3 linked regions of the Paraburkholderia bryophila genome follow. Each later gene encodes a partner of the first gene's protein in a complex. Links are inferred from orthologs where the notes say so. Each region holds a gene or a part of one and is shown in the gene's direction. Other genes may lie near its edges. The genes, in order: GGD40_RS07250, GGD40_RS03410 and GGD40_RS03415.

Region 1 (10,760 bases):
CGAGCATCGTCATTTACTGAACACGACAGCGAACGCATGGCGCGACGCGTTGAGCGCGGCGCGCGAACGCCGGTCGCCGCCCGGCGCGTACGGCATTGCGCTGGCGATCTGCACGGCCATCACGCTGCTGTCGAGTCAACTGATCGATCACATCGATCTGACCAACCTGGTTATGCTGTATCTGCTCGGCGTGATCTTCACCGCGGTGAAACTCGGGCGCGGCCCTGGTGTGGTGCTGTCGTTCCTGAGCGTGGCCGCGTTCGATTTCTTCTTCGTGCCGCCGCGCATGTCGCTGTCGGTGTCGGACACGCAGTATCTGCTGACCTTCTTCGGCATGCTGCTGACCTCGCTCGTGATCAGCCATCTGACGTCGAGTCTGCGTCGCGAGGCGAGCGTCGCGCGGCGTCGCGAGCAACGCACCGGCGCGATGTACGCGATGGCGCGCGAGCTGGCCGCGGCGCTGACCACCGAGCAGATCGTCGAGATCGGCAGCCGTCACGTTAGCGAGGTGTTCGGTGCGCGCGTGGCGATGCTGTTGCCGGATAGCGTCGATCAGGTGAAGCAGAAGATCGAGGATCCGGACGCGGCCGTCACGCTCGAAGGCGAGCTGCTCGATATCGACGTCGGTCAGTGGGTCTACGATCAGCAGAAGCCGGCCGGCCACGGCACCGACACGTTGCCGGCTGCCGCCGCTTTGTATCTGCCGCTGAAAGCGCCGATGCGCACGCGCGGCGTGCTCGCGGTCGTGATGCGCGACGAACACGAGCTCGACGTGCCCGAGCAGCAACGCATGCTCGACGCGTTCGCCGCGCAGATCGCGCTCGCGCTGGAGCGGGTGCATTACGTCGACATTGCGCGCGACGCGCTCGTCAACATGGAATCGGAGCGTCTGCGCAACTCGCTGCTGTCCGCGATCTCGCACGATCTGCGCACGCCGTTGACGACCATCGTCGGGTTTTCGTCGATGCTGGCGCAATCGCGCGAGGGGCATGCGCAAGCGCAACCCGGCGACGATCTCGTCGAAGCGATTCACGAGGAAGCGTTGCGCATGACCGGCATCGTCACGAATCTGCTCGACATGGCGCGTCTGCAGGCGGGCAGTCTGCAATTGAATCAGCAGTGGACGCTGCTCGAAGAAACCGTCGGCGCCGCGTTGCGCGCGTGCAAACGCGTGCTGGCGAAACATCCGGTGCAGGTCAAACTGCCGGGCGATTTGCCGCTGCTGCATCTCGACGCGGTGCTGATGGAGCGGCTCTTCTCGAACCTGTTCGAGAACGCGGCCAAATACACCGCGCCGGACACGCCGCTGACCATCGGCGCGCAGCGGCTCGACGCGGACGGCAAGTCGTTCGTGCGCGTTTGCGTCGACGATAACGGCCCCGGGCTACCCGCCGGCATGGAAGCGCGCGTGTTCGAGAAATTCACGCGCGGCGAGAAGGAGTCGGCCAAGCCGGGCATCGGTCTCGGCCTGGCGATCTGCCGCGCGATCGTCGAAGCGCACGGCGGTACAATCGGCGCGCTCAACCGGGTGGCCGCGGACGGCCGCGTCGAAGGCGCGCGCTTCTGGTTCACGCTGCCGGTGGAAACGCCGCCCGACGCGCCGGACGTGCTGGAAGACGAAGAGCTGGATTCTCCGACGCATGGCGAGCTCGCCGGTCACGCCGACGATTCATCACTTAACCCCCCGCTGGCCAAGCCTACCCATGAGTGACCCGAGCATCACCGTCGTCCTGATCGAAGACGAAAAACAGATTCGCCGCTTCGTGCGCACGGCACTGGAAGGCGAGGGCATCGTCGTGCACGACGCCGAAACCGGCAAGCAGGGCCTGGTCGAAGCGGCCACCCGCAAGCCCGATCTGGTGATCGTCGATCTCGGCCTGCCCGACACCGACGGCCTCGACGTGATTCGCGAATTGCGCGGCTGGAGCGAGCTGCCGGTGATCGTGCTGTCGGCGCGCACGCAGGAGAGCGAAAAGGTCGCCGCGCTCGATGCCGGCGCGGACGACTACCTCACCAAACCGTTCGGCGTGTCGGAACTGCTGGCGCGGATTCGCGCGCATATGCGGCGGCGCAATCACGGCGGTGCGAACGAATCGCCGCAGGTGCGCTTCGGCGCGGTGATGGTGGATCTGGCCTTGCGCCAGGTCACCCGCGACGGCACGGCGATCCATTTGACGCCGATCGAATACCGGCTGCTCGCGACGCTGGTGCGCCATGCCGGCCGCGTGCTGACGCACCGGCAACTGCTGCGCGATGTGTGGGGGCCGTCGCATGTCGAGAGTCATCACTATCTGCGCATCTACATGGCGCATCTGCGCGGCAAGCTGGAGCGCGACCCGGCGCAGCCGGAGCATATCGTCACGGAAACGGGGGTTGGTTACCGTCTGGTCGGAGCGGTTTGACGGCAGGTTGACGAGGCTCCGAACCATGCCCCGAACCGCGCGCGGAGCCGCTTCTGGCGGGCCGGGAGCGGCTTGCGGGCTATTTTGATATAATTACACATCGTAAGGACGACCTTACGCATCCGCTACAAACGGGGACGGCCCCATCTGACCATGGAGTTGTCTCATGTCCTGGTTTCTTCTGTTGATCGCCGGTTTGCTCGAAGTGGCCTGGGCCGCCGGTCTCAAAACGTCCGAAGGTTTCACCCGCCTGGGGCCGTCCGTGTTCACGATCGTGACCGCGCTCGGCAGCTTCGTGCTGCTCGCCATGGCGATGCGCCAGCTCCCGCTCGGCACCGCCTACGCGGTGTGGACGGGGATCGGCGCGGTCGGCGCGTTCATCTTCGGCATCGTGATGATGGGCGAAGCGTTGACGGTGGCGCGAGTGGCCAGCGCGGCATTGATCGTGATCGGGCTGATCGGGTTGAAACTGTCGTCGGGGCATTGAGGCGCCGCCCAGGTGTCCCGAAAACCTTACGATTCGCCTCAAAAAGCGCGGAAAATGCGTCAATCCACCCGCCACACGGCCCGCTAGAATTCGCCAATTGTTCACGTCTCTGCGTTCTGCGAATTAACGTGGCTATAATGAGATCGAATCCAACCTGACATTGCCCGCGGCCTATTTGGCGCGGCCGGCTTGGCGCGGGTCTGACGACTTCGGTGCGGTGGCTCCGCCTGCTTTTACCGTCGAAGCGCCCGGCACGCACAGCGCGCCCGGAGGCGGCCATGCTTGAATCACTTTCGCTCGCTGCGGGCCTCTCATGGGGCAGCGGTCTGCGCCTCTATCTGACGGTCCTGCTGGCCGGCGTGTTCGCCCGGCTCGGCCTGATCCATCTCCCCGATACGCTGTCCGCGCTGTCGTCGCCATGGGTAATCGGCGTGGCCGGCGTGCTGACCGTCACCGAATTTCTCGCCGACAAGATCCCCGCGTTCGATTCATTGTGGGACGCGATCCACACTTTCATCCGCATTCCTGCCGGCGCCGTGCTGGCCGCCGGCGCGCTCGGCCATGCCGATCCGGCGCTGCTGACGGTCGCCGCGCTTGCGGGCGGCACGCTGGCAGGCACCGCGCATCTGGCGAAAGCCGGCACGCGCGCGCTGATCAATCTGTCGCCGGAACCGGTGTCGAACGTGGTCACGTCGACCGCCGAAGACGGTCTCGTGTTCGGCGGCATGCTGCTCGCGCTGTTCGTGCCGGTGGCGTTTCTGGTGCTGATGGTCGGCTTCCTGATGCTGGCCGGCTGGGCCTTGCCGCGGCTGTGGCGCGGCGTGCAGGGCGGCTTTCGCGGGATGGCGACGCATATGGTGTCGCGCTTTGCCAGGAGCAGGCACGATTGAGTGAAACGGTACGGGGTTCGACGGCGCGCGCAGCCGCGGTAAAAGCGCGTGGGCTGAGCGGCATGGAGGTGTTGCGTCAGGCGCTCCGCATGACCGCGCGCGACTGGCGGGCGGGCGAGTTGACCATGCTGCTGCTGGCGCTGGTGCTGGCCGTCGCGGCGCTGTCGAGCGTCGGCATTCTGGCCGACCGGCTGCACCAGGGGCTCGAGCGCGACGCGCGGCGCATGATCGCCGCCGATTTCATCGTGCGGGCCGATCATCCGGTCGATCCGCAATTCAGTCAGCAAGCCAAAGCGCTTGGACTGAACACCGCCACCACGGCGATTTTTCCCAGTATGGTCAATTCGACCGGCGCCCAGCCGGTCTCGCGGCTCGCCGCCGTCAAGGCGGTGTCGGTCGGTTATCCGCTGCGCGGCGAGTTGCGCATCGCCCCGGCGCCCGGCGCGCCTGACCATCCCACGCGTTCGATTCCGGCGCCCGGCACCGTGTGGGTCGATCAGGCGCTGCTCGACGCGTTGAAGTTGCACGTCGGCGATAAGGTCAAGGTCGGGAGCCGCGATTTCACGATCGGCGCGGTGATCACGCGCGAACTCGACCGCGGCTTCGCGTTCGTCAATTTTTCGCCGCGCCTGATGCTGCGCGCCGACGATGTGCCGTCGACCGGCCTGATCGCCTACGGCAGCCGCGTGACGTACCGGCTGCTGGTGGCGGGCACGGATGCGTCGGTGGCGAATTTCGCGCAGTTCGCGCATGAGCGGGTGGACGACGGCAAGATGCGCGGCGTCGCGCTCGAATCGTTGCAGGACGGCCAGCCGCAAGTGCGCCAGACGCTCGACCGCGCGAGTCATTTCCTCACGCTGGTGTCGCTGCTCACGGCGCTGCTGGCGGCCGTGGCGATCGCCATGGCCGCGCATCGCTACATGCGCCGGCATCTGGACGGCTGCGCGTCGATGCGCTGCCTCGGCGTCAGTCAGTCGACGCTGCGCGCGCTGTTCATCCTGGAGTTCACCGGGCTCGGTCTGGTGGGCGGTCTGGTCGGCGTGGTGCTCGGTTATCTCGGTCATCTGGCGTTGCTGACGTGGCTGGGCACGCTGATCGACGTGGTGCTGCCGTATCCGACGATCTGGCCGATGCTCGAAGGCATCGCCGCCGGTCTCGTGTTGTTGCTCGGTTTCGCGTTGCCGCCGCTGCTGCCGCTCACGCGCGTGCCGCCGGTGCGCGTGCTGCGCCGCGAATGGGGCGAGGCGGGGCGCACCGCGTGGGCGGCCTACGCGCTCGGCATCGCGCTGTTCGCTGGCTTGCTGATCATCGCGGCGGGCGAACTGAAGCTCGGCGGCATCGTCGCGGGTGGTTTCGCGGGCGGCATGCTGGTGTTCGCTTGCATCGCGCGAGTTGCGCTGTGGGGCGCGGCGCGGCTCGTGCGCAGCGAGCGCGTCAATGCGGGGATCGGCTGGCGCTATGCGTTGGCGTCGCTGGAGCGGCGCAGCGGCGCGAGTGCGCTGCAGATCACCGCGCTCGGCATCGGCCTGATGTGCCTGCTGCTGATCGCGATGACGCGCAACGACCTCGTGGCCGGCTGGCGCAAATCGACGCCGCCCGATGCGCCGAACGAATTCATCATCGACATCCAGCCCGATCAGCGCGACGTCGTGACGCAGTATCTGAGCGCGCACGGCGTGACCGACGCGGCGTTATCGCCGATGGTGCGCGGCCGGCTGATCGCCATCAACGGCAAACCGGTCAATCCGGATTCGTTCAAGGGCGACGACGCCAAGCGTCTTGTGGACCGCGAATTCAATCTGTCGTACACGTCCGAGCTGCCCGACGACAACGTGCTCGCCGCCGGCAAGTGGTACGGCGCCGCGACAGCGCCGCAGATTTCGATCGAGCAGGGGCTCGCCAAGCTGATCAACGTCAAACCCGGCGACACGCTGCGCTTCGATGTGACCGGCCTGCAGATGGAGGCGCCGGTGACGAGCGTGCGCAAGCTCGACTGGGGTTCGTTCAAGGTCAACTTTTTCGTGCTGATGCCGCCGGCCGCGTTGAAGGATTTCCCCGCGACGTTCATCACGAGTTTCCATTTACCGCAGAACAGACAGGCGACGATCGACGGCCTGATCGCCACCTATCCGAACCTCACCGCGATCGACACCGGGCCGATCCTCGCGCAGGTGCAGCGGGTGCTGGAGCAGGTGATCGGTGCGGTGCAATTCCTGTTCGCGTTCACGCTCGCGGCGGGCGTGCTGGTGCTGTACGCGGCGCTGGCCGGCACGCGCGACGAGCGCATGCGAGAATCCGCGCTGCTGCGCGCGCTGGGGGCGTCGCATCGCCAGGTGCGCGCGGTGCAGATCGCCGAGTTCGTCGCGGTGGGCGCGCTGGCCGGTTTGATGGCGGCGATCGGTGCGCAGATCATCGGCTATGTCCTGGCCACGCGCGTGTTCGAGTTTTATCTGAGCTTCGATCCCTGGGTGCTGCCGGCGGGCATTGCGGCGGGTGTCGCGTGCGCTGGGCTCGGCGGCTGGTTGAGCTTGCGGCATGTGTTGGCGCGCCCTGCGTTGCAATCGCTGCGGGACGCGTGATTTTTCTTTCTGTTTGACGAGTGGGTATGAGCGATCTTGACGACGAAGTGTCCGCGGCACAGCCGACGGCCTTCGAACTGGTGGGCGGCGAAGCGCGCGTGCGCGAGCTGGTCGACCGGTTTTATGACCTGATGGATCTCGAGGCGGACTTCGCCGGCATTCGGGCGTTGCACCCGGCGTCGCTCGACGGTTCGCGCGACAAGTTTTTCTGGTTTCTGTGCGGCTGGATGGGCGGGCCGGATCACTACATCAGCCGCTTCGGGCATCCGCGGTTGCGGGCCCGGCATTTGCCGTTCGCGATTGCGTCGAGCGAGCGCGACCAGTGGCTCAGATGCATGGCGTGGGCGATGCAGGATATTGGTCTGGACGAGCCGTTGCGCGAGCGTCTGCTGGGTTCGTTCTTCGAAACCGCCGACTGGATGCGCAACCGAAATGGTTGAAGGGTCTGGCGCGACATCGGGTACGGCGGCGTGCGCGGACCACGCGTCGCTCGCGCCTGAAGCGCGCGCCGTGCTCGACTGCTGGTTCGACGCGCCGGGTACGCCGGGCTTCGGCCACGCGCACAAGCGCTGGTTCTCTCGCAACGACGCCTTCGATACGCTGCTGCGCGAACGTTTCGGCACGCTGATCGACGCAGCGCGCGAAGCGCAACTCGACGACTGGACGCGAACGCCGCTGGGTGCGCTGGCGTTGATCGTCGTGCTGGATCAGTTCTCCCGCAATTGCCATCGCAACACGCCGCGCGCGTTCGCGGCGGATCATCAGGCGTTGCAGATCGCGCGGCAGATGGTCGCAAGCGGCGCCGATCGGTTGTTGCCGGGCGCGCATCATCGTGCCTTCGCGTATCTGCCGTTCGAACACGACGAAACGCTCGACAGCCAGCGCGAATCGCTGCGTTTGTTCGAACGGTTGAAAGCGGAGTCGCAGGGCGGATCGTATTACCGTTCTGCGGTGCGCCATGCGGACATCATCGAGCGGTTTGGGCGCTTTCCCCATCGCAATGCGGTGCTGGGGCGCGAGTCGACGGCGGAGGAACTCGCGTTTCTACAGACACGGGGATCGTCGTTCTGAACGCGCCCCGCGCCCTGTTAGTCCCCGCCGCCGCTCACATCGGCAGCCGGGGTCCGCACGAACACCCGCAGCAATTCATCCGTGTCGCCCGGACGCGCGCCTGACCAGAACAGGCGCCAGTCGTCGCCTTCCGGCGCTTTGGCGTTGTCGCGGCGGCTTTGCATGATCAGCCACGTGCACTCGGTCGAGCGGGTATCGGCCGTCGGCTGATGCTCGATACCGGTGTAGTAGTACAGCATCGGCGCTTCGGATTCGCCGAGCGCGCTGCTCGCCATGCAGTCGCCGTCGTTCCACTCGATATTCATCTTCGCGCCGAGGTCTTCGAACACCGCGCGATAGCTCTTGCCATAGTCGAGCCACGGCAACAGCAGCGTGCTCACCAGCCCCCACGCCAGAATCGCACCGGCGCACCAGCTCAGCACGCCGCGCCATTTGCCGGCGAACTTGAAAACCGGCAGCAGCCACAGCCAGCCGAGCGTCATGGCCAGCGCCGCGGCGATCAGGCCGGGCTTGACCGGCAGCACCCAATCGAGCGGCAGCCAGCGGCCGAGCCAGTGCAGCGACGCATGCGTGTTCGCCGGATTGCTCATGATCGACCAGACGATCCACGCGAGCGCCGCCGTGCTGCCGAACAGCACGCGGCTCGTCATGTCCCAGACGGTATGCAGACGGCGCGGCAGCCGTTCCACGCCTTGCATGGCCAGCAGCGCGAGCGGGGCGATGAACGGCAGGATGTACAGCTCGCGGATCGTCGCCGAGCTTTGCAGCACGACGAAACCCGTGCACGCGAAGATCGTCGGCAGCGCCACGCGCGGATCGCGCCAGCGCCGCCATGCGCCGCCGACGAGCGCAGCCAACGCCAGCGGCGCCACGGGAAAACCGACGGTCAATACGGTGCGCAACACGAACAGCCGGCTCTCGCTTTCGGAGCCGAGCTGCGCGACCGAGAAACCGAAAAAGCGGCCGACGTTGTTATCCCACAGCCACACCATGAAGAGCGGCTCGGAGCGCAGATAGAAGCAGATCGGCCAGATCAGCGCGAACGGCGCACAGACCAGCGCGGCGAGGCCGAGCGCGCCCGCGAAGCTGCGGCTGCGGCAGGCCGGATACAGCACCAGCACCGCGAAGGTGGTCGCGCCGAATACCAGCGGCACGAACAGCCCCTTGGCCAGCAGCGACACGCCGACGCCCGCGCCGAACATGGCCGCGGCACTGCGCACGGCGTCGCGCCGGCGACGTACGTCGACCGGCAATAGACGCGCCTCGTCGCGCAAATGCACCAGCACCAGTTCGAACAGACCGCAGAAGCCGAGCGCCGCGCCGGCCATCAGCGCGACGTCGGTCATCATGTCGTGCACGTGCTTGACGACCACCAGCGTGCTGGCGAACAACGCGAGCGTGCCGATCACGCGCAGATCGAACCAGCTTGCGGCATTCACCGCGCGACGTGCGACGCGCGCGGTGTAGTAGACGGTCACGGCGGCGAATAGCGCGCTGGCCAGACGCGCCGCGTCGTGCAAGGGCAGGTAGCGGCCGAACATCCACGCCAGTCCGGCGGCGACCCAGTCGTAGATCGGCGGCTTTTCGACGAAGGGCTGACCGGCGTTGGTCGGCACCACCAGGTCGCCGGTGTCGAGCATGTGCTGGATGATCCCGAAGGTGTAGGTCTCGTCCTGCTTCCACGGTTCATGACCGAGGATGCCGGGCAGAATCCACGCGCACAGGATGGCCAGCGCGACGATCCAGCGCAACGGACGCGCCTTGGCGAGCGCGCGCCAGCGCCGCGCGCCGCGATCGGCGGGACGAGCCGGCGCGTCGGGCGCCGGTTGTGCGGGTGTGCCTGCATCGGCGAGGAGGCCGTTGGGCGTACCCGCGCCCGTGCCCAATGGCGCGGATGGGTTTTCTTGCATGAAGATCTCTAATCGCCGTAGGCGGCAACATGGGCCGCTTACTGATGTTTTTTGCCAGGTGTCGCAGGCGCTTGCATGCCATGCGATTCGCAGCGATTGTAGTCCGAGTTTATTACTGTTGATTACAGAAAATGCGGGAATCGGCGCGGCTATTTCGCACCTGACCGCGATTCCTCGTCAAATCGACGGGAATCTGTAAGGAGGAGAGAAAAAGATCGCCGCGAGAAGCGGCTGGTGGGAGATGAGAGCGGGGGAAAACGGCGCTCAGCGGCCGCCGGCCACGTCGAGCAGCGCGCCCGTCACGTACGACGCGGCGTCGCTCAGCAACCAGACGATGGATTGCGCCACTTCGTCGGCGCTGCCCGGGCGGCCCAACGGCGTGGTCGCGCCGAGTTGGGCGGCGCGCTCCGGCTTGCCGCCGCTCGCGTGGATTTCGGTGTCGATCAGGCCGGGGCGCACCGCGTTCACGCGCACGCCTTGCGGGCCGAGTTCCCTGGCAAGACCGAGCGTGAGCGTGTCGACCGCGCCTTTCGACCCCGCATAGTCGATGTATTCGTTCGGCGAACCCAACCGCGACGCCGCCGACGACACATTGACGATCACACCGCCCGCGCCGCCGCGAGCCGTCGACATGCGCCGCGCCGCTTCGCGCGCGCACAGATAGGCGCCGAGCACGTTGACGTCGAACATGCGCTTCAGGCGCGCGAGGTCCATGTCGGCAAGCTGGCTCGACGGCGCGACGATACCGGCGTTGTTGACGAGCGCGTCGACGCGGCCGTACGCCTGCTGCAGTGTGTCGAACGTGGCGATCACGTCGGCTTCGCTGGAGACGTCGCCGGCAATCGGCAAGGCGCGGCCACCGGCGCGTTCGACGTCGGCGGCGGTGGCTTCAGCCGCCGCGCGGTTGCTCGCGTAGTTCACACCGACGGACCAGCCGAGCGCACCCAGCAATCGGGCGGTCGCACGGCCAATGCCGCGGCTGCCGCCTGTGATCAGAACCGTTTTTGTCATGGGAGTCTCGTTGGCCGGGCGCGGAGCGCGCCCGCTTGGAGCTTCAAACTTCGAGATTCAAACCGCGTCGCGTTTGATCGCCCACTTGTCGTTGGCGGGCGGTTGATAGCGTTGCAGCTTGCCGATCAGTTCGACCGGATCGGCATCCACTTGCAGGATGTCGAAGTAGGTCTGACGCATGAAGCCTTCTTCCACCGTGTGCTGCAGCAGGCTGATCAAGGGATCGTAGAAGCGGTCGATATTGAGCAGCGCCACCGGCTTCTGGTGATAGCCGAGCTGCGCCCACGTGTAGACCTCGAAGAACTCTTCGAGCGTGCCCGCGCCGCCAGGCATCGCCACGAACGCGTCGGACAGATCGGCCATCATCTTCTTGCGATGATGCATGTCGGGCACCACGTGCAATTCGGTCA
Region 2 (10,693 bases), 820 kb from region 1 along the record:
CGCTGATGGCGCCGGTAGCGTCGCTACCCGCACCGCCGTTCGCGCGGAAACCGACCCACGTCCCCTTGCCGGAATACGACGGACGCACCACCGCGGCCGCGCCGTTAGGCGGTTGCTGGCCCGGGACATAAACGTCCATGGCCTGATCGTTAGCCATCGTGTCTTGCGACACGACCTGCTGTTGCGAGCCGTCTGCCCATTTCTGCGCGATGCAGGTGGCGACGGCCTTCACCGGTTGCTGGCTTTCACCGACAGATTGGACGCCTGCAGGCGGTTGAGCGGCGCAGGCAGAAATTGCCACGGTCAAAGCGATTAACGGTAGGTATTTCACGTTATCTCCTCAAGAGACGCTCAAAAATCGAGCCGGGTTACACGGGATTACGAAAGTGTCAGATAGACCTTACCGATCCGTGTTCCCAAAGTTCTGGAAACAAGTTGTTAGCGCGCTGTTCAGCGCGGCGAACTTGGTCGAAGGAGCGGCTTAACCACAGGCCACACGTTATTGAGTAGCACTGGCTGTGCCTGCTGGGTCGGATGCATCTGATCTGCCTGGAACATGTCCGGTTTGTCGGCGATGCCGGCGAGCAGGAACGGCACCAACGACACATGCAATTGCTGCGACAGTTGGCCGTACATGGCGTGGAACTTTTGGGTGTAGTCCGGGCCGTAATTAGGCGGTACGTACATGCCCACCAGCACAACCTTCGCGTGACCCTGTTGAGCCTGTTCGACGATCGTGCGCAGGTTGTCGTCGGTGGTGGAGAGTGGCACGCCGCGTAACGCGTCGTTAGCGCCGAGTTCGACGATCACGATGCTCGGCTTCAAGCGCTCCAGTAAGGCCGGCAAACGGGCGCGTCCGCCGCTGGTGGTGTCGCCGCTAATGCTTGCATTGGCGACGCTATAATCGATTCGCTCGGTGGCGAGGCGCTGGCGCATCAAGGCGACCCAGCCCGTGTCGCGAGGCAGGCCGTATTCGGCGGAGATGCTGTCGCCGAGCACGACGATCACCGGCCTGGCCGGTTCCGGCGCGTTGGCGGCGCGTGCCGCGAAGGGCAGCGAAAACAGGGTGGCGGCCACGAGGCCCAAGCCGAATGCCGAAGTCGGCGCTGCGGCGCGCGGCGCAATGGCGAGCACTTTCAACCTACGCTTCACCATGCTAAACAAAACTGATCCAGTCATTGAAGTGCGGGGTTTGTGCAAGAAGGTTAAGGATGCGACGGGCGAACTGACGATTCTCGACAACATCGATCTTGCTATCGATGCCGGCAGCAGTGTGGCGATCGTCGGCGCATCCGGGTCGGGCAAGTCTACGCTGCTCGGCTTGCTCGCAGGATTGGACAGTGCGAGTTCGGGCTCGGTTCGGCTGCTCGGTCGCGAGCTTACCGAATTGAGCGAAGACGAGCGGGCCGCATTGCGCAGCGGCTCGGTCGGTTTCGTGTTCCAGTCGTTTCAACTGATGCCGCATTTGACAGCGCTCGAAAACGTCACGTTGCCGCTCGAGTTGCAGGGCGGTGTGGGCACACGCGAAGCCGCAACGCGTGCGCGTGGTTTGCTGGAGCAGGTGGGGTTAGGGCAGCGCACGGGCCACTATCCGAAGCTGTTGTCGGGTGGCGAGCAGCAGCGTGTGGCATTGGCGCGCGCGTTCGTCACGCATCCGGCGATCCTGTTTGCGGATGAGCCGACCGGCAGTCTCGATGCCGCCACCGGCCACGCCGTGATCGACCTGATGTTCGAGATGAATCGCGCGAACGGCGCCACGCTGATTCTGGTTACGCATGATATCGAGCTGGCGCGTCGCTGCGACACGACCGTGACGATCGAGGCGGGACGGCTGGCTTGAAGCGACCCGACTAGCCCGAGGCGGCCAGGCAAATCAGCGTCACAAAAAACCGTCGCACCAAAAGCAAAGCGGGCCACGAATGGCCCGCTTTTTTATTGCTTACTTTTATTGCTCATTTTCGTAGCTCAGTCAGCGCGATCACCCGCGCGACTCAACTCACTTCTTCAACGCCGCCCGCGCGCGCGCGATCAACGCCGACGTCGACGAGTCATGCTTCTTCTCGTCCACGCTCGCCGAGGTCAGATCGGCCTCGACCACCTTGCCGAGAATCTTGCCGAGCTCGACGCCCCATTGATCGAACGGATTGATGTTCCACACCGACGCCTGCACCAGCACCTTGTGCTCGTACAACGCGATCAACGCGCCCAGCGTGCGCGCGGTCAGCGCGTCGACCAGCAGCGTGCTGGTCGGCCGGTTGCCCGGAAACACCAGATGCGGCGCGAGTTCCGGCTTGTCCGGACCGGCCACTTTCTTCGCTTCTTCCAGCGTGCGGCCGAGCATCAGCGCTTCACTTTGCGCGAAGCAATTGGCCAGCAGTTTCGGATGATGGCTGACGAGCGGATGTTCCGGCGTCATCACAGCGATGAAGTCGATCGGCACAATCGTCGGACCCTGATGCAGCATCTGGAAGAACGCGTGCTGGCCGTTCGTGCCCGGCTCGCCCCACGTCACGGCGGCGGTCGGGTAATCGACCATCGCGCCATCGAGTCGCGCGGACTTGCCGTTGCTTTCCATTTCGAGCTGTTGCAGATACGACGGCAGGAAATGCAGCGCATTCGAATACGGCGCGACCAGATAGCTTTGCGAGCCGAAGAAGTTGCGATACCAGATGCCGATCATGCCGAGCAGCACCGGCAGATTCTTTTCGAGCGGTGCGTCGCGGAAATGCTGGTCCATCTCGTTGGCGCCGGCGAGCAGCTCGCCGAACTGCTGCGGACCGATCGCGATCATGATCGACAAACCCACCGCCGACCACAGCGAATAGCGGCCGCCTACCCAGTCCCACATCTCGAACACGTTCTCTTTCGCGATGCCGAATTTGACCACTTCCGACGGATTCGCCGACACGCCGACGAAGTGTTTCGCCAGCGCGCTTTCCGGGCAACCCTTCTCGATGAACCAGTCGCGCAGCGAGCGCGCGTTGGTCATGGTTTCGAGCGTGGTGAACGTCTTGGAGACGATGATCGCGAGCGTTTCCTCGGGATCGATCTGCTGCATCACGTTGTACAGATCGGCGCCGTCTACATTCGACACGAAGTGCGTGGTGATCTCGGGCGTGGCCAGGTGATGCAGCGCATGCACGACCATTTTCGGCCCGAGGTCCGAGCCGCCGATGCCGATGTTCACCACATAGCGGATCCGCTTGCCGGTGTAGCCGGTCCATGCGCCGCTGCGCACCTGGTCGGCGAACGCGGCCATCTTCGCGCGCTCGGCCTGGACCTGGTCGAAGAACGGCGCTTTCGGATCGGTGGCGCGCAAGGCGGTGTGCAAGGCGGCGCGGCCTTCGGTCGGGTTGACGACCTCGCCGGCGAACATTGCGTCGCGGCGCTTTTCGACGCCGGCTTCACGCGCGAGTTGCACGAGCAGCTTGAGGGTTTCGTCGGTGATGCGGTTCTTCGAGAAATCGGCCGCGAGACCGCCGCCGGCGAACGCGAAGCGCTCGGCGCGGGTGGGGGCGGGATCGTTCTCGGGGGCGAACCAGTCGCGCAGGTGCGCATCGCGAATCTTGTCGTAATGCGTTTGCAGCGAGGACCAGGAGGGGAGCGAGTTCTGCGTCATAGCGTCCGTCTAACCAAGGGCACGAAGGAAGGCGAGCGCGTGAAGCGCTGCCGAGGATGAGGCAACGATGCTGTTAGAGCGATGCCGCGCGGCCGGTGATGTGCTGGGCGGTGGGGAGGCTTTAAGCGTTCGCCGCGCGAGTGCGAGTGCGCTGAAGCTTCGCCGCCACCCGCTTCGAATCCGACGCGCGGCGCAGTCGTTCAGTATAGCGGCCTTGTGTGAAGGGTGACAGGCAGGCGCGCTTTGGCGGCGCGGCGCAGAGTTTGGGATGCGGGCGCCGCGTCCCACGTCTCACCCTTCCGTCGCCGGATAAAACAGCCGGTTCAGCAAACTCCGCACCATCGGCGCCAGTTCGCCCGCCGTCAAGCCAGCGGGACCATGCCCTTGCGCCGTCAGCGTGTCGGCGGCGAGGCCGTGCAGATAGACGCCCGCCAACGCCGCTTCGTAGCGCGGCAGATGCTGCGCGAGCAGCGCGCCGATGATGCCGCCGAGCACGTCGCCGGTGCCGCCCGTCGCGAGCGCGGCGTTGCCGGTCGGATTGATCGCGAGGCGGCCGTCGGGCGCGGCGATGATCGTGCCGGTGCCTTTCAGCACCACCACGCTGGCAAAGCGCGCGGCCAGCGCGCGCGCCGCGCCGAGCCGGTCGCGCTGCACGCCGGGCGCGTCGGTGCCGAGCAGGCGCGCGGCTTCGAGCGGATGGGGCGTGAGAAGGCACGGATCGCCTTGCACGCCGCGCGCGGTGAGTTCGGCCGCGAGCGACGGATCTTTCGCGATCAGATTCAGCGCGTCCGCGTCGAACAGTTTCGGCATGTCGAGTTGCAGCACGTCATGCAGTACCTGGGTGGCGCGCTCGCGCTCGCCCATGCCGCAGCCGATCGCGAGCGCGTCCATCTTGTCGAGCGGGAGAGCGTCGATCGCGTGCAGCATCAGTTCGGGATGCGGCGGATCGTAGGGCGGCGCGCCGTCGCCCAGCAGCGCGACGTGCACTTTGCCCGCGCCGGTGTACAGCGCCGCGCGCGACGCGAGGATCGGCGCGCCGCACATGCCGGTGTCGCCGCCGACCACGGCGAGGCTGCCGAAGGTGCCCTTGTTGGTGGCGAAATCGCGTGGCGGCAGGAAGCCTGCGAACAGGTCGGGCGCGTTGAGTTGCACGGCCGTGCGTTTGCTGGAGTCGATGCCGATCGGTGCAACGGTGACCGAGCCGGCGAGGTCGCGGCCTTGCGCGGTGAACAGCCCCGGTTTGGCGGCGATGAAGCTGATCGTGTGTGTGGCGTGCACGGCCGCGCCGTCGCTTTCGCCGACCACCGTGCCGGTGTCGCTGTCGAGGCCGCTGGGGACGTCGAGCGCCAGCACGCCGCCTTTACGCGGCCGCGCTTTGGCGCGCTGCGAAAGTTGGCGTGCGACCGTCGCGAAGACGCCGTCGAGGGCGCGTGTCAGGCCGATGCCGAACATGCCGTCGACGAGCCAGGTGTAGCCGTCCAGCGACGCGGGCGGCGCCGTGCTGATCGCCACGCCGGCAGCACGCGCCAGATCGAGGGCCCAGCGGGCGTCGTCCGGCTTCACGTCGACCGGCATGCACAGTTCCACGGCAATGCCACCTTTGTGCAGTTCCGTCGCGAGGACCAGCGCGTCGCCGCCGTTATTGCCGGGGCCGGCGATCAGCCACACCTTCTGCTTTGCCCGTTCGATCGACGTGTCGCGTGTGATCAGCTCTTGCAGGAAACTCGCCGCGGACTTGCCGGCGCGCGCCATCAGCGTGTGCTCGGGCAAGCCGGCCGCGGCCTGCGATTCGGCGAGCCGCAGATCGGTCAGCGTCAGTAAAGGCAGCGCCTTGTTGCGAGGGCGGGTGAGGGTGGGCGGGGTGAGGTCGGCTTCGGTCATGGCGGCGGGCGATTCGCCTTGGGGCTAGGCCCAAGGCGAGGAAGCTGGAGAAGCCGCTATGGTAGTGCCGATGAGCGCGCCGCGCGAACCCATCGGCCGGCTGCGACTAGAAACGGTCCGCGCGCAGCGCCGCTAGCGTATCCGCCGGCACATCCGACGTCTGACCGGACATCAGATCGGCGATCAGTTTGCCCGCGCCGCAGGCCAGCCCCCAGCCCGCCGGGCCATGACCGACATTGACGAACAGGCGCGGATGCAGCGCGTTGCCGATCACCGGCAAACCATCGGGCGACAGCAGTTTGACGCCTTCCCACGGCAGCGCCGCCGAGATCCGCGCCGCGCCCGGAATCCAGTCGTGCGTGGCCTGGCCGAGCAGCGCCAGCGCTTCTTTGGTCAACGCTTCGCCGAGCGGCTTGTCGATCTGGGCGGCGCTCTGCAGCACCGCGCCACCCGCAATTCGCAGCCGATGATTCATCCGGCTGATCGCAATCCGCTTGACCGCGTCGACGATCGCCACATGCGGCGCGCATTCTTCATGCGCGATCGGCGCGACCAGCGTATGCAGGCGCAGCGGATGCAGCGGCAAGCGCAAGCCGAGCGGTTCGAGCAGCGCGAGGCTGCCGTACCCGGCGGCCACGACGACCGCGTCCGCATGGATCACGTCGACCTCGCGCGAACGCGACGACGCGCCCGGCCGTGGCGCCAGTTCTACCGACGCCCGCTGACCTTCGAGACGGATCGCGGAGACTTCGCAGCCGAGCATGAATTGCACGCCGCCCTGGTTATCGAGCGTCTGCTTGATCAGCTTGGCGAACAGCGGCGAGTTGGCCGTGCGTTCCTGATCGAACAGCACGCCGCCGGCGAACTCCGGCTCGGCGCGCACCGAGTGCTCGAACGCGCTGCATTCGGCGGGTGTCAGCACGTGATGCGGCACTTCGTTCTGGCGCAGCAGTTCGAGCGCCGGCTGGGTCTGCTCCCACTCCTGCGCGGAGCGCACGAGGTACAGCAACCCGCTGGTCTGTTCGAATTCGAGGCCGAAGCGCGCTTCGACGTCGGCCATGGCTTCGCGCGACAGCTCGATCAGCGGACGTAGCCGGCCATATTGGCGGCTGAAGGCCTCGGGGTCCTGCAAGGTGGCGAGTTGTTTGACGAACTGGCGCGCCGGGCCGGTGAAGCCGGTCTTGCTGATTACGCCGTTTCTGGCGTTTTGCCGGCTGGCCATGAAAGTCGGACCGAACCAGACGTCGAGCGGCGTGGGCAGCACGGTGCCGCCGTGGCCATAGGTCGCGCCCTGCGCCACCGTGGCGTGACGCTCGACGACGCAGACCCGGTGACCGGCCGCGCGCAATTGATAAGCGGTGGCGACGCCCGCAATCCCGCCGCCGATGACGATGACATCCATGTTCTGATTCGAATGGCCGACGGGACGCCGAAGCGGCGCGCTCCCGTTGAGCGTGACATGCGGCGCGCGTTGCCCGGTCTGACTCATTGCCTCAGGCCGCTCGCGCCGATCTGGTGAAAGGCCGAATGATAGCAGTCAAAGCGCTCGCGCGGCCACGCGGGCGGCACGCCGGAAAGCGTCGCGCGGCGCGCCGCGAGCAGGCCGAAAGCGCACCGGCAAGGCCGCCGGAAGCCCTTTCCCGGGGTATAATCTCGGACTTCCTTTCCGCCTCACGTCGCCTGCACGCGCGACTTCTCGGCATCACTGAGCGACGCAAAGTCAAGTCCATGGCCCACTTCTCGTGTTTCCCCGGCGCTTCGGCCCTTTCCGATTTCCGTCAAACCCGCCTGCTCGACACGCTCACGCGCATCGACCCGAACATCATCGGCGTGCGCGGGCAGTATCTGCACTTCGTCAACGCCCAGAGCGAGCTGTCCGCTGAAGACACGGCGAAGATCGAAGCGCTGATGCACTACGGCGATCCGCTCGAAGAAAGCAAAGAGCGCGGCACGGCCGAAACCTTCCTCGTGGTGCCGCGCTTCGGCACGGTGTCGCCGTGGGCCAGCAAGGCCACCGATATCGCGCATCTGTGCGGTCTCACGCAGGTGCGCCGGATCGAGCGCGGCGTCGAGTACACGGTCACGCTGAAGAGCGGCCTGCTGGGCGGCAAGAAGGCGCTCTCCGACGAAGCCCGCGCGGCCGTCGTCGCCGCGCTGCACGACCGCATGACCGAAAGCGTGTCGAGTTCGCGCGAGCACGCGCTGCATCTGTTCGACGAACTGCCGGCCAAGCCGCTGCAAACCGTCGACGTGCTCGGCCACAGCCGCGGCGCGCTGGAAGCGGCGAACACGGAACTGGGCCTGGCGCTCGCCGACGACGAAATCGACTACCTCGTCGACGCGTTCACGAAGCTCGGCCGCAACCCGACCGACGTCGAACTGATGATGTTCGCGCAGGCCAACAGCGAACACTGCCGTCACAAGATTTTCAACGCGGACTGGACCATCGACGGCGAGAAGCAGGACATCTCGCTGTTCAACATGATCCGCAATACCGAGAAGCTGAACCCGCAAGGCACGATCGTCGCGTATTCGGACAACTCGGCGATCATGGCGGGCGGCATGGCCGAGCGCTGGTTCCCGCGCACGCCGGCCGACCTCGGCGCGAGCGAATTGCCGGAACACTACCGCCGTGGCGTCGAACTCACGCACACGCTGATGAAGGTGGAAACGCATAACCACCCGACCGCGATCTCGCCGTTCCCGGGCGCCTCCACCGGCTCCGGCGGTGAAATCCGCGACGAAGGCGCGACCGGTCGCGGCGCGCGTCCGAAGGCGGGTCTCGCCGGCTTCACGGTGTCGAATCTGGCGTTGCCGGACGGCGTCGAGGCATGGGAAAACGCGCGCGACGTTGCGCAGCCCCTCACACACCGCAATCCGGCCGAGCAGCACGAAGCGTATGGCCGTCCTGACCGCATCGCGTCGCCGCTGCAAATCATGATCGACGGTCCGCTCGGCGGCGCCGCGTTCAACAACGAATTCGGCCGGCCGAATCTGGGCGGCTATTTCCGCGCTTACGAGCAGAACGTCGCGGGTCTGGTGCGCGGTTATCACAAGCCGATCATGATCGCCGGCGGGATCGGCAATATTTCCGACCAGCACACGCATAAGCACGATCTGCCGGAAGGCTCGCTGCTGATCCAGATCGGCGGCCCGGGCATGCGGATCGGCATGGGCGGCGGCGCGGCGAGTTCCATGGCGACCGGCACGAATACCGCCGAGCTCGACTTCGACTCGGTGCAGCGCGGCAACCCCGAAATCGAACGCCGTGCGCAGGAAGTCATCAACGCGTGCTGGCAGCTTGGCGACAAGAACCCGATTCTGAGTATTCACGACGTCGGCGCGGGCGGCTTGTCGAACGCGTTCCCGGAAGTGGTCGACGGCGCGAGCAAGGGCGCGTTGTTCGATCTGCGCAAGATCCAGCTCGAAGAGAGCGGCTTGTCGCCTCGCGAAATCTGGTCGAACGAAGCGCAAGAACGTTACGTGCTGGCCATCGCGCCGGCCGATCTGCCGGCGTTCGAAGCCATGTGCCAACGCGAGCGTTGCCCGTTCGCGGTGATCGGCACGGCAACCGCCGAGCGTCAACTGAAGGTGATCGACTCCGAGCAGAACGCGGACAGCGCGCATCAGCCGGTCGATATGCCGATGGAAGTGCTGCTCGGCAAAGCGCCGCGCATGCATCGCGACGTCAAGCGGGTCGAGCAGAAGCTGGAACCGGTGGACGTCACCGGGATTGCGTTGCCGGACGTCGCGGTCAGCGTGCTGCGTCACCCCACGGTTGCGAGCAAGTCGTTCCTGATTACCATCGGCGATCGTTCGGTGGGCGGCACGACGGCGCGCGACCAGATGGTCGGCCCGTGGCAAGTGCCGGTGGCCGATGTCGCGATTACCACGATGGACTACGCGGGCTTTACCGGCGAAGCGATGACCATGGCCGAGCGCACGCCGCTCGCCGTGATCAACGCGCCGGCGTCGGGCCGCATGGCGGTTGGCGAAGCGGTCACGAACATCGCGGCCGCGCCGATCGCATCGCTCGACAAGCTCAAGCTGTCGGCGAACTGGATGGCCGCGTGCGGCGCAGCCGGCGAAGACGCCGCGCTGTACGACACGGTCAAGGCGATCGGCATGGAACTGTGCCCGGCGCTCGGCATCAGCATTCCGGTCGGTAAAGATTCGCTGTCCATGCGCACCAAGTGGGAAGACCACGGTGTCGCGAAAGAAGTGGTCGCGCCGGTCTCGCTGATCATCTCGGCGTTCGCACCGGTTGAAGACGTACGCAAGCACCTCACGCCGCAACTGCGTCGTGCGAACGGTACGGACGGCGTGGGCGACTCGGTGCTGATCGCGATCGACCTGGGCCGTGGCCAGCATCGTCTGGGCGGCAGTATTCTCGCGCAGGTCACGCAGCAGGTCGGCGACACGGTGCCGGACGTCGACGATCCGGAAGATCTGAAGCGTTTCTTCGCCGCGATCCAGGCGCTGAATCAACAAGGCAAGCTGCTCGCGTACCACGACCGCTCGGACGGCGGCCTGTGGGCGACGGTGTGCGAAATGGCGTTCGCGGGTCACGTGGGTGTGTCGCTGAACGTCGACATGCTGGTGCTCGATCCGAGCCACGAATCCGACTACGGCGACGCGAAAGACTGGGCCAAGCAGACCAGCGGCCGCCGCGAAGACCGCACGATCCGTGCGCTGTTCAACGAAGAACTCGGCGCGGTGATCCAGGTGCGTGCAACGGACCGCGATTCGGTTCTGGCCGCATTGCGCGAACACGGCCTGTCGGCGTGCTCGCATGTGATCGGCAAGCTCAACGAGCGCGACACGATCGAAATCTATCGCGACGCGAAGAAGATCTACGAAGCGCCGCGCACCGATCTGCATCGCACGTGGAGCGAAGTGAGCTGGCGTATCTCGCGTCTGCGCGACAACCCGGCTTGCGCCGACGCCGAATACGACATGCTGTCGGACGCGGCCGATCCGGGCATCACGCCGGTATTGAGCTTCGATCCTTCGGAAGACGTGGCCGCACCCTTCGTCGGCAAGAGCGCTCGTCCGCGTGTCGCGATCCTCCGTGAGCAAGGCGTGAACTCGCACCTCGAAACCGCGTACGCATTCGACCGCGCCGGCTTCGACGCGCACGACGTGCACATGAGCGATCTGCTGGCAGGCCGTGCCAATCTGGCGGATTTCGCC
Region 3 (4,716 bases), 820 kb from region 1 along the record:
CCGGACAAGCCGGAACTCGCGCCGCATCTGGTGTTTCCGGGCAACCGGCCGACCAGCACGCTGCTGGTCGACGCGCTGACCGCGCGCACGCTGGGCGCGTTGATCGCGTTGTACGAGCACAAGGTGCTGGTGCAGGCGTCGGTGTGGAACATCAATCCGTTCGATCAATGGGGCGTCGAGCTCGGCAAGATTCTCGGCAAGGTGGTCGAGGCCGATCTGACCTCGGCGAGCGTGGACGAGAAGAAGCATGACTCGTCGACGTCGGCGTTGATCGCGCGCGCGCGGGCGGCGTTGAAGAAGTGAGTTGAGTCGCGCGGGTGATCGCGCTGACTGAGCTACGAAAATGAGCAATAAAAGTAAGCAATAAAAAAGCGGGCCATTCGTGGCCCGCTTTGCTTTTGGTGCGACGGTTTTTTGTGACGCTGATTTGCCTGGCCGCCTCGGGCTAGTCGGGTCGCTTCAAGCCAGCCGTCCCGCCTCGATCGTCACGGTCGTGTCGCAGCGACGCGCCAGCTCGATATCATGCGTAACCAGAATCAGCGTGGCGCCGTTCGCGCGATTCATCTCGAACATCAGGTCGATCACGGCGTGGCCGGTGGCGGCATCGAGACTGCCGGTCGGCTCATCCGCAAACAGGATCGCCGGATGCGTGACGAACGCGCGCGCCAATGCCACACGCTGCTGCTCGCCACCCGACAACAGCTTCGGATAGTGGCCCGTGCGCTGCCCTAACCCCACCTGCTCCAGCAAACCACGCGCACGCGTTGCGGCTTCGCGTGTGCCCACACCGCCCTGCAACTCGAGCGGCAACGTGACGTTTTCGAGCGCTGTCAAATGCGGCATCAGTTGAAACGACTGGAACACGAAACCGACCGAGCCGCTGCGCAATGCGGCCCGCTCGTCTTCGCTCAATTCGGTAAGCTCGCGACCGAGCAGCCGAACCGAGCCCGAACTCGCACTGTCCAATCCTGCGAGCAAGCCGAGCAGCGTAGACTTGCCCGACCCGGATGCGCCGACGATCGCCACACTGCTGCCGGCATCGATAGCAAGATCGATGTTGTCGAGAATCGTCAGTTCGCCCGTCGCATCCTTAACCTTCTTGCACAAACCCCGCACTTCAATGACTGGATCAGTTTTGTTTAGCATGGTGAAGCGTAGGTTGAAAGTGCTCGCCATTGCGCCGCGCGCCGCAGCGCCGACTTCGGCATTCGGCTTGGGCCTCGTGGCCGCCACCCTGTTTTCGCTGCCCTTCGCGGCACGCGCCGCCAACGCGCCGGAACCGGCCAGGCCGGTGATCGTCGTGCTCGGCGACAGCATCTCCGCCGAATACGGCCTGCCTCGCGACACGGGCTGGGTCGCCTTGATGCGCCAGCGCCTCGCCACCGAGCGAATCGATTATAGCGTCGCCAATGCAAGCATTAGCGGCGACACCACCAGCGGCGGACGCGCCCGTTTGCCGGCCTTACTGGAGCGCTTGAAGCCGAGCATCGTGATCGTCGAACTCGGCGCTAACGACGCGTTACGCGGCGTGCCACTCTCCACCACCGACGACAACCTGCGCACGATCGTCGAACAGGCTCAACAGGGTCACGCGAAGGTTGTGCTGGTGGGCATGTACGTACCGCCTAATTACGGCCCGGACTACACCCAAAAGTTCCACGCCATGTACGGCCAACTGTCGCAGCAATTGCATGTGTCGTTGGTGCCGTTCCTGCTCGCCGGCATCGCCGACAAACCGGACATGTTCCAGGCAGATCAGATGCATCCGACCCAGCAGGCACAGCCAGTGCTACTCAATAACGTGTGGCCTGTGGTTAAGCCGCTCCTTCGACCAAGTTCGCCGCGCTGAACAGCGCGCTAACAACTTGTTTCCAGAACTTTGGGAACACGGATCGGTAAGGTCTATCTGACACTTTCGTAATCCCGTGTAACCCGGCTCGATTTTTGAGCGTCTCTTGAGGAGATAACGTGAAATACCTACCGTTAATCGCTTTGACCGTGGCAATTTCTGCCTGCGCCGCTCAACCGCCTGCAGGCGTCCAATCTGTCGGTGAAAGCCAGCAACCGGTGAAGGCCGTCGCCACCTGCATCGCGCAGAAATGGGCAGACGGCTCGCAACAGCAGGTCGTGTCGCAAGACACGATGGCTAACGATCAGGCCATGGACGTTTATGTCCCGGGCCAGCAACCGCCTAACGGCGCGGCCGCGGTGGTGCGTCCGTCGTATTCCGGCAAGGGGACGTGGGTCGGTTTCCGCGCGAACGGCGGTGCGGGTAGCGACGCTACCGGCGCCATCAGCGGTTGCCTGTGATTCTCTCTGTGAAGCACTGCAGCAAACCATTTGGCGATCTTTATCGATAACGCGTCTAAAACTTTGGAACGCTCGCCAAATGAAAAGCCCCGCAATTGCGGGGCTTTTTTGCATCGAAGCTTGTATCGACAAGCGCGAACGCTGAGGCTTATTCGCCGCTCGCCGGTGCATTGCTGCTGTCGAGCGCGCCGAAGAACTTGACCTTCGAACGCGCACGCACAGCCTGCAGATACGCTTCCGATTCGGATTGCGCGTCGACTTGCGCAATCTGTTGCTGCGCTGCGGCCAGACGCTGCGGATCGATGGGTGCGCCCGCAACCACCGCGTTCACACGATAGATCGCGTAACCATCGGCACCGAGGTCCACACCAACGTAAGCCGGCAATTTTTGCGCGTCTGCTTTGTAGATTGCACTCAGTGCTGCCGGCGGCACGCCTTGCGCGTCATTGCGCGACACCTTCAGCGGCGACGAAAAGCCCGCGGTCGACTTGGACTTGTCAAAGTCGGCCAGCTTCGCGATACCGTCTTTGTGCGCCGCTTCGTCCGACTGAACCGCGATCACCTTCTGACGCACCGCGTCTTTCACCGCGTCGAGCGCCGGTACGGCGGCCGCTTTGTAATCCGTAACGTGCGCCGCGATCAGCGTGTTGCCGCCGACATCGATGGCCTGCGTGTTGTTGCGCGCGGTCACTGCGTCGCTCGCGAACACGGCGGCCAGGAACTTCGGATTGCCGAGCGGGCTGCCCGGCGGCAGCTTCGGATCCGGCTGCGGCGTCACCGTAGCGGTTTGCATTTGCAGCTTGTACTTGTCCGCGGCCGGTTGCAGGCTCTTCGCTTTTTCGTAGACGATCGACGTGAAGCCTTCCGAATCGTCGCTGAATGCCTTGGTCGCGAGTTGCGTCTTCAGGTCCTTCGAGATCTGGTCCTTCACTTCGTCGAACGGCTTGGTTACGGCCGGCTTCACGTCCGTCACCTTGACGATGTGATAGCCGAAGTCCGTTTGCACGATGCCGCTGACTTCGTCTTTCTTCAACGCGAACACTGCGTCGTCGAACGCCTTACCGCCGGCGATCATGCCGGGACCGAAGTAACCCAGATCGCCGCCCTTCGACGCCGAACCTGGGTCCTGCGAATTCTGCTGCGCGATCTGTGCGAATTGATCCGGATGTGCCTTGATCTGTGCGAGCAACTCTTCAGCCTTCTGCTTGGCCTTCGCCTTGTCGGCGGCGCTCGCGTCTTTCGGCGCCGCGATCAGGATGTGGCTGGCTCGCACCTGGCCGTCCGTGCGGAAGTGCGCGATGTTGTCGTCGTAGTACTTTTTCAGATCCGCGTCGCTCGGCTGCGCCGACGCCGCCAGCGTGGCCGGCGACATCACCAGATACTGGATCGTGGCGGTAGCGGGCGTGGCGAAGTCGTTCTTGTGCGCGTCGTAATACGCCTGCAGTTGCGCGTCGGTCGGCTGCACTTTCGCCGCGTAGTCGCGCGGATGGAACGCGATGCCCTGCACTTCACGCTGCTGCTCCGCGAGGTCGGTCAGATGCTGCGCGAGCGTCTTCGACGTGAATGCGCTGCTCTGGATCGAGACGGGCAATTGCTGCGTGGCGATGCTGTAGCGCACGCGCTCGTCGTATTGATCGGGCGTCATGCCTTGCATCGCGAGCAACTGCTTGTAACGCTCGACGTCGATCGAACCGTCGGGATTCTTCAGCGACGAGATCACCGGGTCGTTCAGCAGCACGCGGCGCACCGCGTCGTCCGACGCAGTCAGATGCAGGCGCTGTGTTTCGTCGGCCAACACGCGCTGCTCTATCAGACCGTCGAGCATTTCGCTGCGGCGCTCAGGCGTGTCGAACGACTTCATGTCGAACTGCGCACCGAGCATCTGACGGGCACGGTCGAGCTGCTGACGCATCGCGTCGTCGTATTCGGCGCGCGTGATCTTGTGACCGTTGACGCTCGCGACATTCGCACTTTCGTCAAAGAAGCCGCGGAAGCCTTGAATACCCACAAAACCCAACCCCGGCACAATGACGAGGATGAGCATGACCATCATCAGGCGTTTGTGATTACGGAAAAAATCGAGCATGCGTGAGGGGTGCCAAAAACAGAACGCCCGATCTTACAACAGCGGGCAATAAAAAAGGCGAACCGTAGTTCGCCTTTCGAGGATACTGGCGGAGTGGACGGGACTCGAACCCGCGACCCCCGGCGTGACAGGCCGGTATTCTAACCGACTGAACTACCACTCCTTGTACTGCACTGATACTGCGCTGACTGAGACACTCGACTAAACCGGAAACTGGTGGGTGCTGAGAGGCTCGAACTCCCGACCTACGCCTTGTAAGGGCGCCGCTCTACCAACTGAGCTAAGCACCCGTTTCACGATCTAATACCGCTATAGTGAAT

The links.
Region 2: the proteins of GGD40_RS07250 (region 1) and GGD40_RS03410 are in contact, whole or in part, in a cryo-EM structure (PDB 9GE8), measured with the Escherichia coli proteins. The link is inferred for Paraburkholderia bryophila from one-to-one orthologs.
Region 3: the proteins of GGD40_RS07250 (region 1) and GGD40_RS03415 are in contact, whole or in part, in a cryo-EM structure (PDB 9GE8), measured with the Escherichia coli proteins. The link is inferred for Paraburkholderia bryophila from one-to-one orthologs.

What each region holds. Positions count from the first base shown.
Region 1 is NZ_JACCAS010000001.1:1,611,217-1,621,976, reverse strand. Bases 3,537-6,599 are described here. They hold GGD40_RS07250 (ABC transporter permease), read left to right. Parts: upstream 3,537-3,841; coding sequence 3,842-6,358; downstream 6,359-6,599. Other genes in these bases: GGD40_RS07245 (group II truncated hemoglobin), read left to right, coding at 6,385-6,599; GGD40_RS07255 (DUF4126 domain-containing protein), read left to right, coding at 3,537-3,779. In the rest of the region: GGD40_RS07270 (DUF4118 domain-containing protein), read left to right, coding at 1-1,711; two-component system response regulator KdpE, read left to right, coding at 1,704-2,402; quaternary ammonium compound efflux SMR transporter SugE, read left to right, coding at 2,569-2,889; more of GGD40_RS07255, read left to right, coding at 3,168-3,536; more of GGD40_RS07245, read left to right, coding at 6,600-6,798; GGD40_RS07240 (DUF924 family protein), read left to right, coding at 6,791-7,429; GGD40_RS07235 (ArnT family glycosyltransferase), read right to left, coding at 7,447-9,339; GGD40_RS07230 (SDR family oxidoreductase), read right to left, coding at 9,604-10,350; GGD40_RS07225 (LOG family protein), read right to left, coding at 10,408-10,760.
Region 2 is NZ_JACCAS010000001.1:785,939-796,631, reverse strand. The notes cover bases 1-2,996. They hold GGD40_RS03410 (ABC transporter ATP-binding protein), read left to right. Parts: upstream 1-1,153; coding sequence 1,154-1,840; downstream 1,841-2,996. Other genes in these bases: pgi (glucose-6-phosphate isomerase), read right to left, coding at 1,997-2,996; GGD40_RS03415 (arylesterase), read right to left, coding at 451-1,155; GGD40_RS03420 (hypothetical protein), read right to left, coding at 1-331. In the rest of the region: more of pgi, read right to left, coding at 2,997-3,619; GGD40_RS03400 (NAD(P)H-hydrate dehydratase), read right to left, coding at 3,911-5,500; GGD40_RS03395 (FAD-dependent oxidoreductase), read right to left, coding at 5,607-6,902; purL (phosphoribosylformylglycinamidine synthase), read left to right, coding at 7,229-10,693.
Region 3 is NZ_JACCAS010000001.1:794,333-799,048, forward strand. The notes cover bases 1-2,996. They hold GGD40_RS03415 (arylesterase), read left to right. Parts: upstream 1-1,144; coding sequence 1,145-1,849; downstream 1,850-2,996. Other genes in these bases: pgi (glucose-6-phosphate isomerase), read left to right, coding at 1-303; GGD40_RS03410 (ABC transporter ATP-binding protein), read right to left, coding at 460-1,146; GGD40_RS03420 (hypothetical protein), read left to right, coding at 1,969-2,310; GGD40_RS03425 (SurA N-terminal domain-containing protein), read right to left, coding at 2,459-2,996. Outside these bases: more of GGD40_RS03425, read right to left, coding at 2,997-4,396. UniProt on the Escherichia coli protein: TesA is a multifunctional esterase that can act as a thioesterase, lysophospholipase and protease.